Regions from separate parts of the Mesorhizobium sp. GW821-FHT07A06 genome, predicted to be linked through region 2. Evidence: riboswitches for the same ligand, from Rfam matches in the RefSeq annotation. Region 2 holds a riboswitch; the other holds the start of a gene.
The links. Region 2 has a riboswitch for S-adenosylmethionine ahead of metX (homoserine O-acetyltransferase MetX). Riboswitches for the same ligand answer to the same signal wherever they lie in the genome.
Positions count from the first base shown of each region.

Region 1: it holds a riboswitch for S-adenosylmethionine, as region 2 does, so the genes downstream of both, AC07SZ_RS23675 (O-succinylhomoserine sulfhydrylase) here and metX (homoserine O-acetyltransferase MetX) in region 2, are expected to answer to the same signal.

Region 1 is NZ_JBWKRC010000008.1:31,869-39,996, reverse strand. Features, by position in the region: gene AC07SZ_RS23690 (Hsp33 family molecular chaperone) at 1-823, shown strand, start outside; gene apaG (Co2+/Mg2+ efflux facilitator ApaG/CorD) at 860-1,252, opposite strand; gene AC07SZ_RS23680 (ceramide glucosyltransferase) at 1,553-2,704, shown strand; gene AC07SZ_RS23675 (O-succinylhomoserine sulfhydrylase) at 2,738-3,928, opposite strand; SAM riboswitch at 3,985-4,062, opposite strand; gene AC07SZ_RS23670 (2'-deoxycytidine 5'-triphosphate deaminase) at 4,160-5,254, shown strand; gene AC07SZ_RS23665 (L,D-transpeptidase) at 5,364-6,047, opposite strand; gene AC07SZ_RS23660 (LysR family transcriptional regulator) at 6,141-7,109, shown strand; gene araD1 (AraD1 family protein) at 7,118-8,110, opposite strand.
Region 2 is NZ_JBWKRC010000004.1:85,220-93,347, forward strand. Features, by position in the region: gene AC07SZ_RS14645 (DUF1330 domain-containing protein) at 1-234, shown strand, start outside; gene metW (methionine biosynthesis protein MetW) at 247-861, opposite strand; gene metX (homoserine O-acetyltransferase MetX) at 920-2,089, opposite strand; SAM riboswitch at 2,197-2,274, opposite strand; gene hisC (histidinol-phosphate transaminase) at 2,436-3,545, shown strand; gene AC07SZ_RS14665 (prephenate/arogenate dehydrogenase family protein) at 3,568-4,503, shown strand; gene AC07SZ_RS14670 (sugar kinase) at 4,500-5,429, opposite strand; gene AC07SZ_RS14675 (DUF2125 domain-containing protein) at 5,437-6,435, opposite strand; gene AC07SZ_RS14680 (gamma-glutamylcyclotransferase) at 6,591-7,112, shown strand; gene AC07SZ_RS14685 (aldo/keto reductase) at 7,236-8,128, shown strand, end outside.

The DNA.
Region 1 (8,128 bases), on a different contig from region 2:
GCTGGCGGAAGCCTGCGTGCTGACGGTGCTGCTCGGCACCTCGCTCAAATTCGAGGGCAAGTTCATCCTGCAGACCCGCACCGACGGGCCGGTCGACATGCTGGTGGCGGATTTCACGACGCCTTCGGCGCTGCGCGCCTATGCGCGCTTCGATGCGGATCGGCTCGAGGCGCTGGTCGCGGCAGGAGAGACGTCCCAGCAGACGCTGCTCGGCAGCGGCGTGCTGGCGCTGACCATCGACCAGGGTGCCCACATGCAGCGCTATCAGGGTATCGTGCAACTCGACGGCGAGACGCTGGAGGACGCGGCGCGTACCTATTTCCGCCAGTCGGAACAGATTCCGACGGATATCAGGCTGTCTGTGGCCAAGCTTTTGACGCCGGGCCCTGGTGGCGCGCGCGAACAGTGGCGTGCCGGCGGCATCCTGGCGCAGTTCCTGCCGCAGTCCCCCGAGCGTATGCGCGTTCCGGACCTGCCCGGCGGCGACGGCGATCCACGCGAGGAGATCCACGATCCGGCCGACAATTCCTGGCAGGAATTGCTGGCGCTGCTCGGCACCATCGAACCGACAGAGCTGATCGATCCGACGATCGGCGCCGAACGGCTGCTCTATCGCCTGTTCCATGAGCATGGCGTGCGCGTTTTCGGCGGCGTCCCCGTCGCCGACCAGTGCTCATGCTCCAGGGACAAGATCCGCGGCATCCTCGAGGGCTTCTCCGCGCAGGAGATCAAGGACTCGACCGAGGATGGCGGCATCCACGTCGCCTGCGAATTCTGCTCGAAGCAATATGACTTCGACCCTGCGGAATTCGCTGCGCAGTGAGTCGAGCCTTCTCCCCGTGCAACGGGGAGAAGGACGCTAATTCACCGTCCGTCTCGTTCCCGGCAGATCCAGCGAAAAGGCCGGGATGGCGATGTCGAATGTCTCGCCGCGCTGGTTGCGCATCGTATAGCGTCCGACCATGATCCCTGACGGTGTCGAGAGCGGGCAGCCCGACGTGTATTGATAGCTGTCGCCGGGATTGAGTTCGGGCTGGTCGCCGACAACGCCGGGGCCGCGCACTTCCTCGACCCGGCCGGCGCCGTCGGTGATGTGCCAATAGCGCGACAGAAGCTGCACGAATTCGTCCGACTGGTTGTCGATCGTTATCTGGTAGCCCCAGACGTAGCGGTTCTCGGAAGGATCCGAACGGTCCTCGAGATAGAACGGCCTGACCTGCACTTCGATATTGCGCGTTACGGCGCGGTACATAAGCGGCTCCAAAACGATATCGAGCATGATCGCGAAAAGTGGAACCGGTTTTCTCGGTCAAACGCTTCCCGTTTGTTCAAAGGCCATGCTCAAACAAAATAAAACTCTCGGCCCTCCAGGCGAGGAGGTCAACGTGCGCGTCTTGACGCGCTCGTCCTCGAAAGGCAGGTGCCGGCAAAGAATGTCATTTAAGTGACACATGACAATGGTGGTGTGCGCGAACCGAGCGACTCGGCGCTCTGTCGAACTGTTGAAAGCGGCCACACCGCGGGCCGTCTCTTCCGGAGTGCCCAGACCTCGATGGAACTCACTCTCATAGCCACCTCGCTTTCGACTGCTCTTATCCTTTCCAACGCTGCCAGCATCGCGCTGGCCGCTTCGCGGCTGAAACGGCGCACCACGATCGCACGGCCTGCCGGCAAGTTGCCGCCGGTGTCGATTGTCGTGCCGTCGCGTGGTGTCGAGCCGTTCACGCACGAGACGCTGGAACGCGCCTTCTCGCTCGACTGGCCGCGCTATGAGTTGATCTTCTGCGTTGCCCACGCCGATGATCCGGTGGTCGGTTTGATCAGACAGGCCATCGCCCATTTCCCCGAGGTGCCGGCCCGGCTGTTGATCGGTGACGATCGCGTCAGCGCCAATCCCAAGCTCAACAATTGCGTCAAGGGCTGGGAGGCGGCGCGGCACAACTGGGTCGTCCTGGCCGATTCCAACGTGCTGATGCCCAGAGATTACATCCAGCATCTGATTGCGGCGTGGCGGCCAAACACAGGCCTTGTCTGCTCGACGCCGATAGGCTCACGGCCGGATGGCTTCTGGGCCGAGGTCGAATGCGCCTTCCTCAACACGCTGCAGGCGCGCTGGCAGTATGCCGGTGAGGCGCTCGGCCTTGGCTTTGCCCAGGGCAAGAGCATGCTTTGGAACAAGCCGATGCTGGATGCCAATGGCGGCATCCGCGCGCTGGCAGCCGAAATCGCCGAGGACGCCGCCGCGACCAAGCTGGTCAATGGGGTCGGCCTGCGCGTCAATCTCGTCGCTTCGCCCTTCGAACAGCCGCTTGGCCGCCGCACGCTTGGCGAGATCTGGTCCCGCCAGGCTCGCTGGGCGCGCCTGCGCCGCGTTACCTTTCCTCTGTTCTTCGCGCCTGAAATCCTGACCGGCGCGGGGGTGCCGCTGGTGCTTGCGCTGGGTGCGGCGGCAAGCGCCGGCTTCAGCCTGCCGCTGACAGCCGTCGCCGTGCTTGCGGCCTTCTACCTTCCGGAATGCGCACTGGCCTGGTCCAACGGCTGGTACCTGTCGCCGCGTATGGTCGCGGCGATGATTGTGCGGGACTTGATGCTTCCAGCCATGTGGGCGCGCGGCTGGCTCGGCGGCGCTGTCGACTGGCGCGGCAACGCGATGACCATCGGCACCAAGGCCGCCGAACTTGAAGAGACGCCGTCGCGCGCTTGAACCCGCCGCGGTCGACGCCGTCTGGACGGCCTGCTATTGGGCGGCTTTCAACGCCTGTGCGATGTCCTCCAGAAGGTCGTCGGTGTCTTCCAGGCCGGCCGACAATCTCAACGTACCGGGCCCGATGCCGAGTTCGGCGCGGGCTTCGTCGCTCAAATTCTTGTGCGTCGTCGTCGCCGGATGGGTGATCAGGCTCTTGGCGTCGCCAAGGTTGTTCGAGATCAGCACGATGTCGAGTGCATTCTGCAGGGCGAAGGCTGCCTGCTTGCCGCCCTTGACATCGAGGCAGATCAGCGTCGAGCCACCCGACATCTGCTTCTTGACGATATCGGCCTGCGGGTGGTCGGCGCGGCCGGGATAGATGACACGCGCGATCTGCGGCTGCTCGGCGAGAAAATCGGCGATCCTGCCAGCGCTCTCGGTCTGCTGGCGCACGCGCAGCGGCAGCGTCTCCAGGCCCTTCAGCAGCGTCCAGGCATTGAAGGGCGACAGGCTGGGGCCGGTATGGCGGAAATAGTCGTGCAGGTTCTCGTCGATCCACTTCTTGTCCGACAGGATCACGCCGCCGAGACAGCGGCCCTGGCCGTCAATGTGCTTGGTCGCCGAATAGACGACGATATGCGCGCCAAGCTGCAACGGCTTTTGCTGCAAGGGCGTGGCGAAGACATTGTCGACGACAAGCCGCGCGCCGATTGAATTGGCCAGTGCGGCGACGGCTGATATGTCGACCACTTCCAGTGTCGGGTTGGTCGGGCTTTCCAGGAAGAAGAGCTTGGTGTTGGGCCTGACCGCCTTTTCCCAATTGGCGATGTCGGTGCCGTCGACCAGCGTGGCCTCGATGCCGTATCGCGGCGCCAGCGTCTCGACCACCCAGCGGCAGGAGCCGAACAGCGCGCGCGCCGCCACGATATGGTCGCCGGCCTTGACGCTGCACAGAAGGGCCGCTGTGACCGCGGCCATGCCCGATGCCGTGGCGCGCGCATCCTCCGCGCCTTCGAGCGCGCACATGCGCTTTTCGAACATGTCGACGGTCGGATTGGCGTAGCGGGAATAGATGAAACCTGGTTCCTCGCCCTTGAAACGGGCTTCTGCCGCCTGCGCCGTCTTGTAGACATAGCCCTGCGTCAGATACATCGCCTCGGAGGTTTCGCCGAAGCCGGACCGCAGGGTTCCGCCATGCACGAGGGCTGTCTGAGGCTTCCAGTTGCGCTTCTTGGTGCTCATCGCTTTATTCCAGACACAAAAAAACCGGCCGCGAAAGTCGCAACCGGTCCATACGGCCTTGCGGCCCGACGGTCCTTTAGCGACTTGTTTAACGTGGCTGCAAGCCGACCGGCCAAATCACCACGGGATAAAGACCCTTTAGACCCGTCCCACGCTTGCGTCAATTGCCGGCTTCATTAAGAGGTTTGTACCAGGCGGGTTCGACACAGCCTGCCCTCTAGGAGCGAAGCCTTGCGAGAGACGGGCATTCTTCCCGATCAGGACATTTCGGCGCTGTTCCAGTCTGGGGCGCTGAAGTCGACGCGCGCGCTCGATGCCGACCAGATCCAGCCGGCCAGTCTCGATCTGAGACTCGGCGACAAGGCCTGGCGAGTGCGGGCCTCCTTCCTGCCCGGCCCCAATCACAAGGTTTCGGAGAAGCTCGACCGGCTGAAGCTGCACGAGATCAATCTTGCCGACGGCGCGGTGCTGGAAACCGGCTGCGTCTACATCGTGCCCTTGCTTGAAAGCCTGGCATTGCCGGCGGAAATTTCCGCCTCGGCCAATCCGAAAAGTTCGACGGGGCGGCTCGACATCTTCACCCGCGTCATGACGGACCGTGGCCACGAGTTCGACAAGATCGCGGCCGGCTACAGCGGTCCGCTCTATCTGGAAGTCAGCCCACGCACTTTCCCGATCGTCGTGCGCACCGGTTCGCGCCTGTCGCAGATCCGCTTTCGCACCGGCAACGCGCTGCTCGCGGAAGCCGAACTGCATGAACTGCACCGCGCGCAAATGCTGGTCGCCACCGAGCCGCCGAATATTTCGGGCGGCGGCATCGCGCTGTCGATCGATCTCAAGGGCGACAGTGACGGGCTGGTCGGTTATCGCGGCAAGCATCACACCGGCCTTGTCGATGTCGACAAGCGCGCGGCGCAGGATGTCGTCGATTTCTGGGAGCCGATCCACAAGAGCGGCGCCGGCGAGCTGGTGCTCGATCCTGACGAATTCTACATCCTCGTCAGCCAGGAGGCGGTACATGTGCCGCCGCTCTACGCAGCCGAGATGACGCCATTCGACCCGCTGGTCGGCGAATTCCGCGTGCATTATGCCGGCTTCTTCGACCCAGGCTTCGGCCATTCGGCGGCCGGCGGTACCGGCAGCCGTGCCGTGCTCGAAGTGCGCAGCCACGAGGTACCTTTCATCCTCGACCACGGCCAGATCGTCGGCCGGCTGGTCTACGAGCACATGCTGAAGCGACCGCAGGCGCTCTACGGCACCGATCTGGGCTCCAACTACCAGGCGCAAGGCCTGAAGCTGTCCAAGCACTTCCGCGCCGCGCGGTGATCTTTACAGCCCGGTCTGCCTGACTTCGCTGGGATCAAGTCTCGGGCCTACCTTGCGCGTCCAGAAGGCCGCGCGGTGCCATGAGGCCGATCGATAGATGATGGTTGGTCTAAGCTACCGCTTGAGACTTGATCGGCAGGACAACAGCTTTGCTGCCTTCGGGAACCCGGTCGTACAGGTCTATAATATCCTGATTGAGCAGACGGATGCACCCCGAGGAAACCTTTGTGCCGATCGTCCATGGCTCGATTGTGCCATGGAGCCGGTAAAGCGTGTCGCGCCCGTTGCGATGAAGGTAGAGTGCGCGAGGGCCGAGAGGATTTCGCGGTCCTCCCGCAAGACCGTTGCGCAAGGGGCCGTAGCGCTCGGGATCGCGGCCTATCATGTCCTGCGTCGGGGTCCAGCGTGGCCATTTCTGCTTCCAGGCGATCACCGCCTCGCCTTGAAAATTGAAAGATTCCACCTTTCCCACACCAACGCCATAGCGTATGGCCCGGCCCTGTTCCAGAACCAGATACGCGAATTTTTCATTGGGATCGACAACTACCGTCCCGGGACGCTCGCTTCCTGCATAGGCCACTTCGCGGCGTAGATACTTTGGGTCGACGATCCGCGACAGGTCGATCGCGTCGACCGGGAACGGCTCGCCAGGTACGGCGGCGTACATCGAAAGATAATGTGGATCCGCCGTCGGCGGGGCGGTGGCCGGAAGCAAAGGCACGGTGGCGTTGGTGGCGCAGCCGGCAAGCACCAACGGCGTGGCGATCAGAAACCCTCTACGATTCAAGGTCATAATCTCCTTGGCAAATTTCGTCTTGATATGACCAGCCTCCTTGGCATAAGCAATGAGAATTGATTTATAGCTTCAATAACTGATTGGAATACTATGGACGTCGCTGCAGCCTTGAGGGCCTTCTTGCGGACCGTCGAGAGAGGGTCGATAACAGGCGCCGCGCGAGACTTGGCCATTTCCCAGCCTGCGGTATCAAAGCTTGTCTCGAACCTGGAGAAACATCTCCAGGCCCGGCTCCTGGAGCGTTCGGCGCGCCACGTCAGACCCACGCCGGAAGGCAGGGCACTATATGATGCGAGCCGGACTCCCTTGGCCCAGATCGACGCCGCTTTGGAAGGTGTGCGATCGGACGCCGGTGTGATCGAGGGCGGTATTCGTGTTCATACTCCCTCATGCATCGGGGCGAAAAATCTGCATCCAATCGTGATGGAGTTTCAACGCAGGCATCCGAAGGTGACGGTGGAGCTTGTTCTCGAAAACAGGATGGTCGATCTGGTCTATGAAAATTTCGACCTTGCAATCCGCTATGGGCGCCCGGAGGCGCAAGAAGTTATTGTTCGGCGCATCGGTCAGGTTCGTCGAATTTTGGTTGCCAGTCCGTCTTTCCTGCGAAGGGTCGGACCTATAGACACGCTCGATCAACTGGCCGTGGCTGATCTTGTCGTTACTCCGGCCGTACTGTCCTCCCGCAACATGCTCGCGCTCATCAAAGGTTTTGAGCAGACGGAAGTGGCGGTTCATTCGATCCTGCGTACGAACGATGCGAGCGTGATCGCAAATACGGTCCTGAGCGGCCATGCCGCTGGACCGGTTCAGCTTCTTCTCGTGTCCGAGGATTTGAAGGCTGGGCGGCTCGTTCGAATCTTGCCCGACTACGAGGTACGGCCAAGCGAATTGTTCATCGCTTACCCATCCATCCGGTTCATGCGCCCAGCCGTCAGGGCGCTGAGCGACCATATCATTTCTCGGTTGACGCAGGTCGACGGCGTTGACACGACCGGCGTCGCCCCGGCGGAAAAGGCTTTGGGGCCAAGCATTGCCCTTCTCGACGCACTCCAGTAACGAGCGCCTTACAGAGCCTTCACCGCGACCTTCACAGGCTTTTCGATCTCCAGCGGATTGCGCAGCGGCAGGCCGAAATCCCCAGCCTCGATCTCGAATACATCGCCGGCCTCGGTCTTGACGCCATCGGCGAAGGACAGCGTCGCTGTGCCGAACATGTGCACATGCACGTCGCCCGGCTGGCGGAACGCCGAATATTTGAAATGATGGTGTTCGAGATTGGCGATGGTGTGCGACATGTTCGCTTCGCCTGACAGGAACGGCTTTTCCCACAGTGTCTCGCCGTCGCGCACGATGCGCGACGTGCCCCTGATATCGGAAGGCAGGTCGCCGATCAGGATCTCCGGCCCGAACGAGGCATTGCGCAGCTTGGAATGGGCGAGGAAGAGATAGTTCACGCGCTCGGTCACGTGGTCGGAAAATTCGTTCGACAGCGTGAAGCCGACACGGAAGGGCGCGCCGTCGTCGCCGATGACATAGATGCCGGCCACCTCTGGCTCTTCCCCGGCGTCCTTGGCGAAGGCCGGTGACAGGAGCGCCGCACCTGGCGCCACGGCCATGGTGCCGTTGCCCTTGTAGAACCATTCCGGCTGCACGCCGACCTGGCCTTTGGCGGGCTTGCCGCCCTCCAGGCCCATTCGGAACATCTTCATGGAATCGGTGAGCTGCTCCTCGCCATCGGTGCTGAGCTTCTTGTGCATGGAATCGCGCGTCGCCGCCGAGCCGAGATGCGTCAAGCCCGTACCGGTGAGATGCAGGTGAGCCGGATCGGGATGGTTGATCGGCGACAACAGCCGCCCCTTCTTGTAGGCCAAGTCGAGATCGATCGTCTCGCCAAGCCCCTTGCGCTCGATCAGCGTGGCAAGGCCGACGCCGGTGCGGGCAGCTTCCATGGCCAGCGAATAGACGCTGCGGGCGCCGTTGATGATCCGGGTCTTGCCGCCGCTGCGGGCAACGACACGAATGGTGTCGGCGTCGTCGAGAATCTGCGAGATCAGCATGGTCAGTCCTCTCTCATG
Region 2 (8,128 bases):
GAACCTTTCAGCGGCCGCTTCCTGGTCCATGGCGGCAATCTGGAGGTGATCGAGAACGATTGGCCGGGCAACCTCATCATCATCGAGTTTCCCGACCGGCGGCAGATGCGCCGGTGGTATGATTCGCCCGCTTATCAGGCAATACTGGCCCTGCGCACGGACAATTCCCAATCCGATGTGGTGTTCGCCGACGGTGTCGACCATCCGCACAAGGCCACGGATGTCCTGGGCTAGACGTTCCGTGCCTTACCGCTTCAGCAAGAACACCGCCTGCTGGCCGAAGAAATTCCAGAACCACCAGGGCATCGACAGGCCGATCCTCTGGCCGGCGGCGTCGAGCGCGGTCGCCTTTTCCACCGTCGCGCCAAGTTCCTCGCACAGGTTGACGAAGTCACGGATGGTGCAGAAATGGATGTTGGGCGTGTCGTACCAGGAGTAGGGCAGGTCCTGGGTCACCGGCATGCGGCCCTTGACGAACAGCGACAGGCGCACCCGCCAATGGCCGAAATTGGGGAAAGAGACGATCGCCCTGTTGCCGATCCTGAGCAATTCGTCGAGCACCAGTTTCGGGTTGCGGGTCGCCTGCAAGGTCTGCGACAGGACGACGAAGTCAAAACCCTTGTCGGGATAGAATTCGAGATCCTTGTCGGCATCGCCCTGGATGACAGAGAGGCCGCGCGCCACACATTCGTTGACGCCGCGCTGCGACAGTTCAAGCCCGCGACCGTCGACCTGTTTGGTTTCCTGCAGCAATTCAAGCAAGGAGCCGTCGCCCGATCCCACGTCGAGCACGCGCGACTGTGGCGGGATAAGGTTGGCGACGACCTCGAGGTCGACGCGCTGGCTGCCGTTGACGCTCATGATATCGCCTCCTGTGTGGCGCATGATCCCGATCCTGAAAGTCCGCGACGTTCCGGGGTCATGCGCTCAGCCCTCTGGCGCGGGCCGCCGAGCCGATGAAGCCGTTGATGGCGGCGAACAGTTCCGGCTCGTCGAGCAGGAAGGCGTCATGGCCGCGATCGGTCTCGATCTCGACGAAGGATACCGAGGCGCCGGCGGCGTTGAGCGCGTGCACGATGGAGCGGCTCTCCTCGGTCGGAAACAGCCAGTCCGATGTGAACGACACCAGGCAGAAGCGGGTCTTGGTGCCGGCAAAGGCATCCGCCAGCCTGCCGCCATGATCGGCGGCGAGGTCGAAATAATCCATCGACCGCGTCATGTAGAGATAGGAGTTTGCGTCGAAGCGGTCGACGAAGGTCATGCCTTGGTGGCGCAGATAGCTTTCTATCTGGAAGTCGGCGTCGAAGCCGAAAGTCAGGTGGTCGCGATCCTGCAGATTGCGGCCGAATTTACGGTGCAAAGCTGCTTCCGACAGATAGGTGATGTGGGCCGCCATGCGCGCCACCGCCAGGCCCTTTTCCGGGCGCTTGCCGTGCTCGAAATATTTGCCGCCGTGCCAGTCCGGATCGGCCATGACGGCCTGCCGGCCGACTTCATGGAAGGCGATGTTCTGCGAGGAATGGCGGGCACCCGTGGCGATCGGCAGCGCCGAAAAGACACGCTCGGGGTAGCTCGACGCCCATTCCAGCACCTGCATGCCGCCCATCGAGCCGCCAAGCACGCAAAACAGCTTTTCGATGCCGAAATGATCGATCAGCATCTGCTGCGCACGCACCATGTCGCGAATGGTGATGACAGGCAGGTCGAGCCCATAGGGCTTGCCGGTGACGGGGTTGGTCGAGGCCGGACCGGTGGAGCCCAGGCAGCCACCGATCACGTTGGAGCAGATGACGAAGAAACGGTTGGTGTCGATGATCCTGGCGGGGCCGATCAGCACTTCCCACCAGCCCGGCTTGCCGGTCACCGGGTTGGTGTTGGCGACATGCTGGTCGCCGGTCAGCGCATGGCAGACGAGAATGGCATTGGAGCGGGCATCGTTCAGCGTGCCATAGGTCTGGTAGGCGATCTGGAACGGCGACAAAAGCGTGCCGGCGTCGAGCTTGAGCGGCTGGTCGGGCCCGAAGCGCAACACCGGGCTCGACGGTTGGTCGGCCTCGTTGTTGGTCTTTCCTGCACGCGGAGCGGCCATTCACGTACTCACTTGCTGCATCATGGCCGACGAAAAATCGCCGCCGATGCGTTTTGTCCGGCCGGCCGCGGACAATAAAAAACCGGCATTGCCTTCGCAAAGCCGGTTACGTCACGCAAACGGCCCTTTAGCGAATTGTTTAACGTGGCTGCAAGCCGACCGGCCAAATCACCACGGAACTGTCACTGTCCTTCTAGAACTCGCCCGCCTCGCCGTCAATGCCGGAGCCCGGGCCGGAAACCGGGCCGGCTGCTGGCCCCACCGCCGCCTCTCGACATTGCCGGCCATGACTTGTATTTCCGCTGCGGCCTCCGGATGGAGGCATTTTCGACGGATTTTGCAAAAAATGAACCAGACACCGGATCAGGCACGTCCAACCCCGCGCGCGGGCATCATGGACATAGACGCCTATGTGCCCGGCAAGAGCACGGCGCCGGCCGGTGTCGCCAAGGTCTACAAGCTGTCGTCGAACGAGAACCCGCTCGGTCCGTCACCGAAGGCGATCGAGGCCGCGCGCGACGTCGCCGCCAGGCTCGACGTCTATCCCGACGGCACCGCCAGGCGGCTGCGCGAGGCGATCGCCGAGGTGCATGGCCTCAACGCGCAGAACATTATCTGCTCCAACGGCTCCGACGAGATCCTCGGCCTGTTGGCACAGACCTATCTGGCGCCAGGCGATGAGGCCATATTCACCGAACACGCCTTCATGGTCTACAAGATCTACATCCAGTCGGCCGGTGCCGCGCCGATCGCGGTCAAGGAGACCGACGAGCGCGCCGACATCGATGCAATGCTGGCCGCCGTCACGCCGAGAACCAAGATCGTGTTCCTCGCCAATCCCAACAATCCGACCGGCACCTATGTGCCGTTCCAGGAGGTGCGCCGCCTGCATGCCGGCCTGCCCAAACATGTGCTGCTGGTGCTCGACGCGGCCTATGCCGAATATGTCCGCCGCAACGACTACGAAGCCGGCATCGAACTGGTCGGCAGCGCCGAGAACGTGGTGATGACGCGCACCTTCTCCAAGATCGGCCTTGGCGGAGCGCGGATCGGCTGGATGTACGGGCCGATGCACATCGTCGACGCCATCAACCGCGTGCGCGGTCCCTTCAATGTCAATGCGACTGCGATCGAGGCCGGCATCGCCGCGATCCGCGACCGCGCCCATGTCGAGCGCAGCGTGGCGCATAACGAGACCTGGCTCACCTGGCTGAGCGCAGAGATGACCGGGCTTGGGTTGCGGGTAACGCCCAGCGTCGGCAATTTCCTCCTCATTCATTTTCCCGACGACCAGAAGCATTCGGCGGCGGCGGCGGACGATTACCTGACCGCGCGCGGTTACATACTGCGGCGCGTTTCCGGCTACGGCTTCCCCAACGCGCTGCGCATGACCGTTGGCACCGAAGAGGCCAATCGCGGCGTCGTTGCCGCGCTCACGACATTCCTGAAAAGCTAGAACGCCCGAAAGCTCTAACGCCATGACATCACCGATGTTTGAAAAGATCGCGCTGGTCGGCATCGGCCTGATCGGCTCGTCGCTGGCCCGCGTCATCCGCCGCGAGGGCCTTGCCGGCCACGTTGCCATCTCGACCCGCAGCGCGGCGACGCTGGCGCGGGCGCGGGAGCTTGGGCTGGGTGATTCCTATACGACCGATGCGAGGGAAGCGGTCCGCGACGCCGATCTGATCATCGTCTCGGTGCCGGTCGGCTCGTCCGGCGCGGTGGCGCAGGAGATCGCGCCGGCGCTGAAGAAGGGCGCGATCCTCACCGATGTCGGCTCGACCAAGGCCTCCGTCATCGCGCAGATGCAGCCGCATGTGCCCGATGGCGTCCATTTCATTCCGGGCCATCCGCTGGCGGGTACCGAGAAATCCGGACCGGATGCCGGTTTCGCCGACCTGTTCGACAATCGCTGGTGCATCTTCACGCCGCTGCCGGGCACCGATCCGGACGCGCTGGAGAAGCTGTCGGAATTCTGGCGCCGCTGCGGCGCCAACATCGACACGATGGACCCACAGCATCACGACATGACGCTCGCCATCGTTTCGCATTTGCCGCACATTATCGCCTACAACATCGTCGGCACCGCCGACGATCTGGAATCGGTGACCAAGACGGAAGTGATCAAATATTCCGCCTCCGGCTTTCGCGACTTCACGCGCCTGGCCGCCTCCGACCCGACCATGTGGCGGGACGTGTGTCTGCACAACAAGGATGCCATCCTCGAAATGCTGGCGCGGTTCTCGGAAGACCTGGCGTTCCTGCAGCGGGCGATCCGCTGGGGCGACGGCGAGAAGCTGTTCGACCTGTTCACCCGCACCCGCGCGGTGCGCCGCTCGATCATCGAGGCGGGCCAGGACATTGATGTGCCCGATTTCGGCCGTCAGGCGATCGAGCACCCGTCGAAGAATTAGGCTGTTTCAGGCCATGTCGCCGCGACCATGGCCAGTGTCTCGGCCCGATCCGGCGCGCCGAGCCTGCCGCCGAAGCGCAGGCACTTGAGCGCGGCGGCGGCGCTGGCAAAGCGCATGGCCTGCTCGACCGGCATGGCTTCCGCCAGCCCGACGGCAAAGGCGCCGTGAAAGACGTCGCCGGCGGCGAGCGTGTCGACCGCCCTGATCCTTGGCGCCGCGACATGGCGGGATGATCCCGCCGCGCGATCGAACCACCAGGTGCCCGCCGCGCCGCCGGTGACCGCGACGAGGGCGTCGGTGCGGGAGGCGAGGTCAGTGCAAGCGATCCCCAGATCCATCGCCTGGCCGCATATGATGCGAACCGCCGGCTCCGAGGCGACGATGTGCGAAGCCAGCGGCAACAGCTGCTCCAGCACCGCCAGCGGCGCGGTATCGGCGTCGAGAATCGCAGGCCGGCCGGCGGCGCGTGCCGCCTTCAGGGCAAGGGCCGCCGCACCCGGCCAGCGCACGTCGGCCAGCACGGCATCGAATGCCGCGATGTCGGCGAAAGGCAAAGAATCGGGATCGGTCTGGGCCAAACTGTCATAGAAAGGCACGATGATGCGTTCGCCATGGGCGTCGACCAGGATCGATGCCAGCGCCGAGCGGGCGCCGCTGACGCGGCGCACATAGCTGCAGTCGACGCCTTCGGCCTCGATCCCGGCAATCAGTTGATCGCCGACCGGATCATCGCCGGCACTCGCCCACAGCGACACGTCGGCGCCCAGGCGATGCGCGGCGCAGGCCGCGCTGGTGGCCATGCCAGAGGCGATCTGGACGCCGTCGGAGGCGATGAATTTTCCCTGATGCGCGGGCAGCGTCTCGACACGCAGAATGGTGTCCAGCGTCAGCGCGCCGACACTCAGGAGCCTCGCTGGTCTTGCCATGGCAGCGCTATTGAACCGGCTTGATCTTGCCGAGCGGGATGAAGCCGAGCGAGGCCTTGCCCTTGACCACCTTCAGCGGCATCGATGGTTCGCTGCCGAGCAGCGCCAGAGCGGCAAAACCCTGTTCGATCGCGTTCTTCTGCTCGGGCATGGCGCCGGCAAGGATGGAGGCGACAGCCTTCGGATCCTTGATCCTGATCATCAGGTCGGCGTCGACAAGGCCTTCGGCATCGACCGACAACGGCCCGGAAACGGTAACCTTCGCCGTGCCCGACGACAAATCGAGGTTGCGAATATCGACCCTCTGGCCGCGCAGGCTCTTCACCTGCGTTCCGATCAATGCGACGCCGTTCTTCAGCGTGGCATCGCCGCTGGCATCGAGCGCCGGCAGCACGCGCCCGCCGATCGCATCCGGGTCGATCTCCAGATCGGTGAAGCTGCCGACATAGTCGAGATCCACGCCGTTCGGCTGCAACTGGCCGGCCGCCCTGCCGGCGCTGAACAATTCCACCGGATCGGTGTCGTCGGCCGGATCGGTCTGGCCGGACAGCCCCTCCGCCTGCAGCGCGATGCGCCGCGGCAGCGGCCATGACAGTTTCACGTTGGCCTGCAGATTGTCCCAGTCGATCCACAGCGGCACCATGCCGGGGACGGAGGTCCTGAGCGGGCCGCGCAGATCGGCGACCGGCGACAAAGGCTGGATGATCTGGGCGACGGCATTGAAGGAGCCGGCCGAGGCCGCGATGTTCTTGGCATCGTCCTCATACGCCAAATTGTCGCAAGAGACGGCAAAGCTCAGGGGATAGCCGCTGACCTGGAGATTGGCGCAGCCGGCTTCGATGCCGCTCTTGTTGAGCGTGGCAACCGCCTTGTCGGCTTCAGCCCGCACCCTGCCGGCCAGATAGAACCAGCCGCCGCTATAGATGGCAAACAGCACAACGACGAACGTCACAAGCCAGAACAGGCCGCGACGGGACTTTGGTTGGCGTTCGTCACTTGACGTCATGCTTTGGCTCTCATTAACGCATGGGTATTGGCGGACGGACCTTCGATTCCGACAACACTTGGCAGACAGAGACGAATAGGTAGCCGGGGACGGTTGGAAAAAACACCGGTTTCCGGTGCGGTGGTGCCATTCTTTTTGCAATCAGGCGCGGCGATATGGGCGATTTTTGGGTGTTTGGCTACGGTTCGCTGATCTGGCGGCCGGGTTTCGCGCATATCGAGACACGACGCGCCCAGCTGCACGGCTACCGCCGCTCGCTCTGCGTCTATTCCTTCGTGCATCGCGGCACGCGCCAGCGGCCCGGATTGGTGCTCGGCCTCGACCGTGGCGGCTCCTGCGTCGGCCTGGCTTTCCGTGTGCCCGGGGAATTGCGCGACGAGGTCATCGCCTATCTGCGCGAGCGTGAACTCGTCACATCGGTCTATCTCGAGCGCACCCTCAAGGTCCGGCTCGACGGCGGCGGTACGGTCGAAGCCGTGGCCTACATCGTCGACCGCAAACATGAGCAATATGCCGGCGCGCTGGACGCGGCGGAGGCGGCGGCGGTCGTGCGCGGCGCGGTCGGCCAGTCCGGCAACAATGAGGATTATGTTCTCAGCACGCTGAAGCATCTGGAAGCGCTCGGCATTCGCGACCATTGGCTGGAGGAGGTGGCGCGGGGGATAGCGCCTTTGTGAAGCGCTGGCTCTGCGGAAAAAGGCGGCCAGGCCTTTGATCTCGACGGGGCACGACCTAGCTTAGGGTCCGAACCCAGCCAGCGGGCGGCATCCGCCCGGTCTCAATCATCACGGAGATTCGTCTTGCAGAAACGCCGTCTCGGTCGCACCGACCTTTCCATCGCGCCGCTGGTTCTGGGCGGCAACGTCTTCGGCTGGACCGCCGACGAGAAGACCTCGTTCGACCTGCTTGATCGCTTCGTCGGCGGCGGACTCAACGCGATCGATACTGCGGACGCCTATTCGCGCTGGGTGCCGGGCAACGAGGGGGGTGAATCGGAAACCATCATCGGCAAATGGATGAAGGACCGTGGCAACCGCGACAAGGTCGTGGTGATCACCAAGGTCGGCTCGGATATGGGGCAGGGCCACAAGGATCTGTCCGCCGCCTATATCGAGAAGGCCGTCGAAGCGTCGCTGAAGCGGCTGCAAACCGATTTCATCGACCTCTATCTGTCCCATTGGCCGGATCCGGCCACGCCCTATGAGGAAACCCTCGGCGCCTACGAGAAGCTGCTTGCTAAGGGTAAGGTCCGCCATATCGGCTGCTCGAACCTCGACGCCGGCCAGTTGCGCGCCGCACTCGATGTGGCGAGCCTGCGCAGCCTGCCGCGCTACGAGGTGCTGCAGCCGGAATACAATCTCTACGATCGTTCCTCCTTCGACGGGCCGTTGCGCGATCTGTGCGTGGCCGAGGATATCGGCGTCATCACTTATTTCAGCCTGGCCAAGGGTTTTCTGAGCGGCAAATACCGCAGCGAGGCCGATCTTGGCCAAAGCGAGCGCGGCGGCGGGGTCAAGGACTACCTCAATGCGCGCGGCATGCGCATTCTGGCCGCTCTCGATGCCATATCCGCCAAGCATTCGGCGAAGCAGGCGGAAGTCGCCCTTGCCTGGGTTATCGCGCGGCCAGGCGTCACCGCGCCGATTGCCAGCGCCACCAAGCCCAGTCAGATGGACAGCCTGATCAAGGCGGC